Methylosarcina fibrata AML-C10: one gene and its partner. The protein of the gene in region 2 binds, or shares a complex with, the protein of the main gene of each other region. Links are inferred from orthologs where the notes say so. Each region holds a gene or a part of one and is shown on either strand. Other genes may lie near its edges. The genes, in order: accB and accD.

Region 1 (3,275 bases), 1.0 Mb from region 2 along the record:
GGCTGGCCGTGTTGAAAAACACCAACGTCACCGAAATGGAGCGGCAGTTGTATCCTCTCCTGACGACGGCCCAAAAGGGCGACGGCACCGTATTGCTGCAGAATCATCTGGGGAACTTCGGCCTGGAAAAACTGTTGAATCCGCCGACTCCAATTCCGGCTCCGGCACAGGAAGGCGCTGCGAACGGGGCCGCTTCCGAGGAAAAAACGGCGGTTTCTGAGGCGGTCAAAGACGTGCCCGAAGCGGCCAAACCCCCGGCAGTCCCGGCGGCGGTGACCGAAATTCCGGGAGAAGGGCTGATCGTAAACGCGCGCCAGTTGGCTCAGGCGTTATCGGGCTTGATGATCGACGAACTGAGTTGCGCCCGCCCCGTCCCGAGACAGTCGAGCGACAACCCGGCCGGCAATGTCGGCATTCTGTTGTTTACCACCCAAGCCGGGAGCCCCAGGGACAAAGGCGGCGCGATGGAGTTCGAGTTTGTCGGCGGCAAAATTACCCGTATTGCCTTCCAGCTTCCCACTTACCGGGATTTCGCGCAGGACGTTCTGGATCGTCCCGAAGTGGGCGGCTGCCGGATCGATGCTTCTTTTTTGTCCGGATTGTCTTGATCGGCGCAGAAAACGCGCGCGCCCGGCCGTGCGGAAGGGGAGCTTCGGTACTCCCCACGGGCGGCCTATCGGGCAGAAACTGCTCCTAAACGCCGGACTTCTTCCGCGATCTGGCAAGAAAAATAGAATATCTGGACAATACTTTTCAATTTAGGCAAAATTACCGCCCTAAAATTGCATCATTAGAAGGGTTTTTAAAAAAGCGAATGGCGACGATTATCGTATTGAATGGACCGAATTTGAATTTATTGGGTATCCGCGAACCTGGCCACTACGGTAACAAGACGCTGACAGACATCAGGCAATCCCTGGAAAAAATGGCCGGGGAGCTGAATCACTGCCTTCATTTCCATCAAAACAACGCAGAGCACGAAATCGTCGAGTTGATCCATCAGGCTTATCACGACCGGGCCGACTTCATCATCATCAATCCGGCGGCTTTCACCCATACCAGCGTCGCCGTTCGCGACGCCTTGCTGGCGACAAAAATTCCTTTTATCGAGGTTCATTTATCGAACGTGCATGCGCGCGAACCTTTTAGAAAACATTCCTATTTTTCGGATATCGCCAAAGGCGTTATTTGCGGATTAGGTGCAACGGGATACGAACTGGCCTTACAGGCCGCTCATCAGATATTAGCCGAGAGACCATAACCCATGGATATTAGAAAAATAAAAAAACTCATAGAGATCATCGAAGAATCGGACATTGCCGAGTTGGAGATTAAGGAAGGAGAAGAAGCCATCCGTATCAGCCGTTATTCAAGCGCCGCGGCGCCCGTCGTCTATGCTTCGGCGCCGGCGCCCGCCCCGTCGGCCGCGCCGATGGCCGCGCCGTCTGCCGCGACCCCGGCCGAGGAGAAGATTAGCGGTCACGTGGTCAAGTCGCCGATGGTGGGAACGTTTTACCGGTCCGCCTCACCCGGCGCCAAAGTGTTCACCGACGTCGGTCAAAAAGTTCAGGTCGGCGATACCTTGTGCATCATCGAAGCGATGAAGATCCTCAATCAGATCGAGGCGGACAAAAGCGGCATCGTGACCAAAATTATGGTCGAAAACGGCCAGCCGGTCGAATACGGCCAACCCTTGTTCATCATTGAATAAACTAACCGGGCGAGGGATTCATGTTTGACAAGATCGTGATCGCCAATCGGGGCGAAATTGCTTTACGTATTTTACGGGCCTGCCGCGAGTTGGGCGTCAAGGTCGTGGCCGTGCATTCGGAGGCGGACCGCAATCTGAAACATGTGCGCCTGGCCGATGAATCGGTCTGCATCGGACCGGCGCCGTCGGCCGACAGCTATCTGAACATTCCTGCCATCATTAGCGCGGCGGAAGTCACCGACGCCGAGGCCATCCATCCGGGCTACGGCTTTTTGTCGGAAAATGCCGATTTTTCCGAAAAAGTGAAACAGAGCGGTTTCGTTTTCATCGGTCCGAATGCCGACACCATCCGTATGATGGGCGATAAAATTTCCGCCAAAAAAGCCATGCAGGCGGCAGGTATTCCCTGCGTGCCGGGCAATGGCGACCCATTGAGCGACAATCCGGAAAAAAACCTGAAGCTGGCCGCGGAAATCGGTTATCCGGTGATCATCAAGGCGGCTGGCGGCGGCGGCGGCCGGGGCATGCGCACGGTCCATACCGAAGCGGCTTTGCTGAGCGCGATCGAGATGACCAAGGCCGAAGCCGGTAGCGCTTTCGGCAACGCCACGGTCTATATGGAAAAGTTTCTGGAAAATCCGCGCCATATCGAATTTCAGGTGATGGCCGATGCGCACGGCAACGCCATCCATCTGGGCGAGCGCGACTGCTCGATGCAGCGCCGCCATCAGAAAGTGGTGGAAGAAGCGCCGGCTCCGGGTATCACCGAAGAGCAGCGCAAGCTCATGGGCGAGCGTTGCGCGAAAGCCTGTCTCGACATCGGCTATCTGGGCGCGGGTACCTTCGAATTTCTTTATGAAAACGGGGAATTCTACTTTATCGAAATGAACACCCGCGTCCAGGTCGAACATCCGGTCACCGAGATGGTCACCGGTTTCGACATCGTCAAGGAACAACTTAGGATTGCCGCCGGCGAGCCTTTGTCGATCACCCAGGACCAGGTCGTCATGCGCGGCCATGCGATCGAATGCCGCCTGAACGCCGAAGATCCGAAGACGTTCATGCCGTGTCCCGGCACGATCGAGCAGTTCCATATGCCGGGCGGGCCGGGCATCCGCTGCGAAACGCATATTTACAATGGGTACAAGGTGCCGCCTTATTACGACTCGATGATCGGCAAGCTGATCGCGCACGGCGAGAATCGCGCCAGTGCGATTGCCCGAATGAACACGGCGTTAAGCGAAATCATCATCGACGGCATCAAAACCAATATTCCGCTGCAGCATGACATCATGAACGACAGCGCGTTCGCGGCCGGAGGCCAGAACATCCATTACCTGGAAAAGAAACTCGGCCTGAGCTGAGGCTTTTTGCAAACAGGGTGACGTCCTCACCCTGTACTGGCACCCTCTGAAAATTCATCTTATGACCTGGCATCAAATTTCCGTCATTACCGATAAAGACACCGCGCCCGCGCTGGCCGACCTGCTCAGCGATCTGGGTGCGGTGTCGGTTACCTACATGGATGCCGAGGACGAGCCGGTGTACGAGCCCGGCATCGGAG
Region 2 (3,258 bases):
GCATGCACGCGTTTGCCCGGAAAATGCTCATGCAGGTATTCGGCCAGGGTGCCGACCGCCTGAGGGTTGTGTCCGACGTCCAGGAGGATCGGAACATCGCCGTCGATCAACTGAAAACGACCGGGTAGGCGAGTCGCCGCCAGACCCGTACGGATGGACGCGTCGCTGACCGGCAGCCTGTCCTGGAGCAGGGATACCGACAATAGCACGGACGAAGCGTTGCGATACTGGTGTTCGCCTTTCAAAGCCGGTTCCGGTAAATGCAAACATTGTTGCCGATCGGCGCTCCAGTGCCATTCATTCCCGTGTTTGTGGTACCTGAAATCCCGGCCGATGCAATACAGCCGGGCTTTTTTGCTTTCGGCCGTCTGAAAGATCGAAAAGGGTGGGTCCGGATCGCCGACAATGGCCGGAGTCGCCGCCCTGAAAATGCCGGCCTTCTCCCTGCCGATGTCTTCCCGCGTCGGTCCCAGCCAGTCGGTATGATCGATGCCGATGCTGCTGATCAGCGAGACGTCGGGGTCGATGATATTGACCGCATCGAGCCGCCCGCCCAAGCCGACCTCCAGTAATTGGATGTCGACTTTCGATCGAAAGAACAGATCAAGGGCGGCCAGGGTCCCGAACTCGAAATAGCTTAAGGTGACGTCGCCGCGCACCGCCTCGATACGGGTGAAGGCGGCGCAAATCGCAGCGTCCTCTACCGGCTGGCCGTCGATTTTAATGCGTTCGTTGTACTTCAGGATATGAGGCGAGGTATAGGCGCCCACCCGATAACCCTGGGCCCGATAGATCGCTTCCAGATAGGCGACGCAGGAACCCTTGCCGTTGGTGCCGGCTACCGTGACGGTGACCGGCTTGAGATAATCCGGATTCAGTTTGGAAAAAACGTTGGCGGCCCGTTCCAGTCCGAGGTCTATCGCCAAAGGATGCAAGCTTTCCTGCCAATCCAGCCAGCCCTTCAGGGTATCAAAATGCTGCATTAACCGATTGCGCCCGGATGCAGTCATTCATCCTGATCAAGATTCTGTTCGATATCGGTGGCTATGCTGTCCAGCAGCGGCTCCGTTTCGGGCGTTTCGGCAACCTCGTTCGCGTCGGTATCGGGGACGGCAAGGGCCGGGGCAAAGGCCGGCGTTCGGCCTGCCGTCAGCATGGCCAGAATGCTCGCTATTTTATCGCGCATTTCCCGCCGGTCGATAATCATGTCGATGGCGCCGTGTTCCTGAAGAAATTCGCTGCGCTGAAAGCCTTCGGGCAATTTTTCGCGCACCGTTTGCTCGATGACCCGGGGACCGGCGAAGCCGATCAGGGCGTTCGGCTCGGCTACGTTGATGTCGCCGAGCATCGCCAGACTGGCGGAAACGCCTCCCATCGTCGGGTCGGTCATAAAGGAAATATAAGGAATGCCGTGCTCGGACAGTTTGGTGAGCGCTGCGCTGGTTTTCGCCATCTGGAACAGCGAATACAGCGATTCCTGCATGCGTGCGCCGCCGCTGGCGGTAAAGACGATGAACGGAATGCCCAGCTCCAGGCTTTTGTTGACGCCGCGGATAAAGCGTTCACCGACGACCGAGCCCATCGAGCCGCCCATGAAGTTGAAATCGAAGGCGGCCGCGACAATACCCCGGCCTTTCAGCTTGCCCTTGATGACGACCAGAGCGTCGTTTTCCTTGGTTTGTTTTTGCGCCTGGGCGATGCGGTCCTTGTATTTCTTGCTGTCCTTGAATTTTAACGGATCGACCGGTTTTACGCCTTTGCCGATTTCTTCACGCTCTTCTTCATCGAGAAAGATGTCCAGCCTCGTTCTCGCCGGAATGCGCATGTGATGTTCGCATTTCGGACAGACGCTCAGGTTTCTTTCCAGTTCCAGGTTGTAGAGTATTGCATTGCAACTGGGACATTTGTTCCATAATCCTTCGGGAACGGTCCCTTTTTTATTGGAGTTTTCTGTTCGAATTGTGGATGGAACCAGTTTCTGAAACCAACTCATCGTCTTCTATCTGCCTCTTCGTACTTCATTGGGATCATGCCGTTGCCGTCGAATTGTCCATCGCCCGGCGCATGGCCGTTAACAATTCGACGATTTCAATTTTAGCGCGCTCGGGATCATCCAGATTGTTTTCTATTTTGCTGATCAGGGCGCTGCCGATCACGACGCCATCGCCGATGTCCGCAATTATTTTTGCCGTCTCGGCATCCTTGACGCCGAAACCGATGCCGACCGGAAGAGCGGCGTTGGCCCTGATTTGTTTCAGTTTTTTTTCCACGTCCGCGATGTCCAGATGCCCGGCGCCGGTAACGCCCTTCAGCGACACGTAATAAAGATAGCCGCTGCCGATCCTGGACATTTTCCGGATGCGCTCGTCGCTGCTGTTGGGCGCTAAGAGAAAGATCGGGTCGATGCCCCGCGCCTTGAGCAGAGCCCCGCATTCCTCGCCCTCTTCGGGCGGCAGGTCGACCGTCAAAATGCCGTCCACTTCGGCCCGCTGAGCCGCATTGGCGAAATCTTCATAGCCCATCGCTTCGATCGGATTCAAATAGCCCATCAGCACCACCGGCGTTTTCCGGTCGATTTTTCGAAATTCCATCGCCATCGCCAGGGTCCGCCGCAGGCTCATCTTATGGGCGAGGGCGCGTTCGCTGGCGCGCTGGATGACCGGACCGTCCGCCATCGGGTCGGAAAAAGGCACGCCCAGTTCGATCACGTCGACGCCGGCCTTGACCATCGCATGCATCATCGGCACCGTGAAATCGGGATGGGGGTCGCCGGCGGTAATGAACGGAATCAGAGCCTTGCGGCCCGCTTTCGACAATTCTTCAAATTTGGCGGCTAATCGGCTCACAGTTCTATCCCCTCGCGCTTGGCCATGGTTTGCATATCTTTGTCGCCGCGACCGGACAGGTTGACAATAATGGTCTGGTCTTTGTTCATTTTCGGAGCCAGTTTCATCGTATAAGCCATCGCATGGCTTGACTCCAGCGCGGGAATGATGCCTTCCGTACGGGTCAGGGCGTAGAAGCCTTCCAGCGCCTCGTTGTCGGTGATGTTGACGTAGTTGGCGCGGCCGGTGTCCTTGAGCCAAGCGTGTTCGGGCCCGACTCCGGGATAATCGAGCCCGGCCGAAATGGAATGAGTCTCGATGATTTCGCCGTCGTCGTCGGCCATTAAATAGGTGCGGTTGCCATGCAGCACGCCGGGCCGGCCTGCGCACAGCGGAGCGGAATGGCGGCCGGTGGCGACGCCGTCGCCTGCGG

Evidence for each region.
Region 1: the proteins of accD (region 2) and accB are in contact, whole or in part, in a solved structure (PDB 8UXZ), measured with the Escherichia coli proteins. The link is inferred for Methylosarcina fibrata AML-C10 from one-to-one orthologs.

Annotation. Positions count from the first base shown.
Region 1 is NZ_KB889965.1:3,115,984-3,119,258, reverse strand. Bases 38-2,987 are described here. They hold accB (acetyl-CoA carboxylase biotin carboxyl carrier protein), read left to right. Parts: upstream 38-1,264; coding sequence 1,265-1,711; downstream 1,712-2,987. Other genes in these bases: accC (acetyl-CoA carboxylase biotin carboxylase subunit), read left to right, coding at 1,732-2,987; aroQ (type II 3-dehydroquinate dehydratase), read left to right, coding at 815-1,261; A3OW_RS0114720 (hypothetical protein), read left to right, coding at 38-608. Also shown: more of A3OW_RS0114720, read left to right, coding at 1-37; more of accC, read left to right, coding at 2,988-3,075; prmA (50S ribosomal protein L11 methyltransferase), read left to right, coding at 3,137-3,275. UniProt on the Escherichia coli protein: This protein is a component of the acetyl coenzyme A carboxylase complex; first, biotin carboxylase catalyzes the carboxylation of the carrier protein and then the transcarboxylase transfers the carboxyl group to form malonyl-CoA.
Region 2 is NZ_KB889965.1:2,115,745-2,119,002, reverse strand. What follows is about bases 1-2,933. They hold accD (acetyl-CoA carboxylase, carboxyltransferase subunit beta), read right to left. Parts: upstream 1,994-2,933; coding sequence 1,007-1,993; downstream 1-1,006. Other genes in these bases: trpB (tryptophan synthase subunit beta), read right to left, coding at 2,843-2,933; trpA (tryptophan synthase subunit alpha), read right to left, coding at 2,028-2,846; folC (bifunctional tetrahydrofolate synthase/dihydrofolate synthase), read right to left, coding at 1-983. In the rest of the region: more of trpB, read right to left, coding at 2,934-3,258.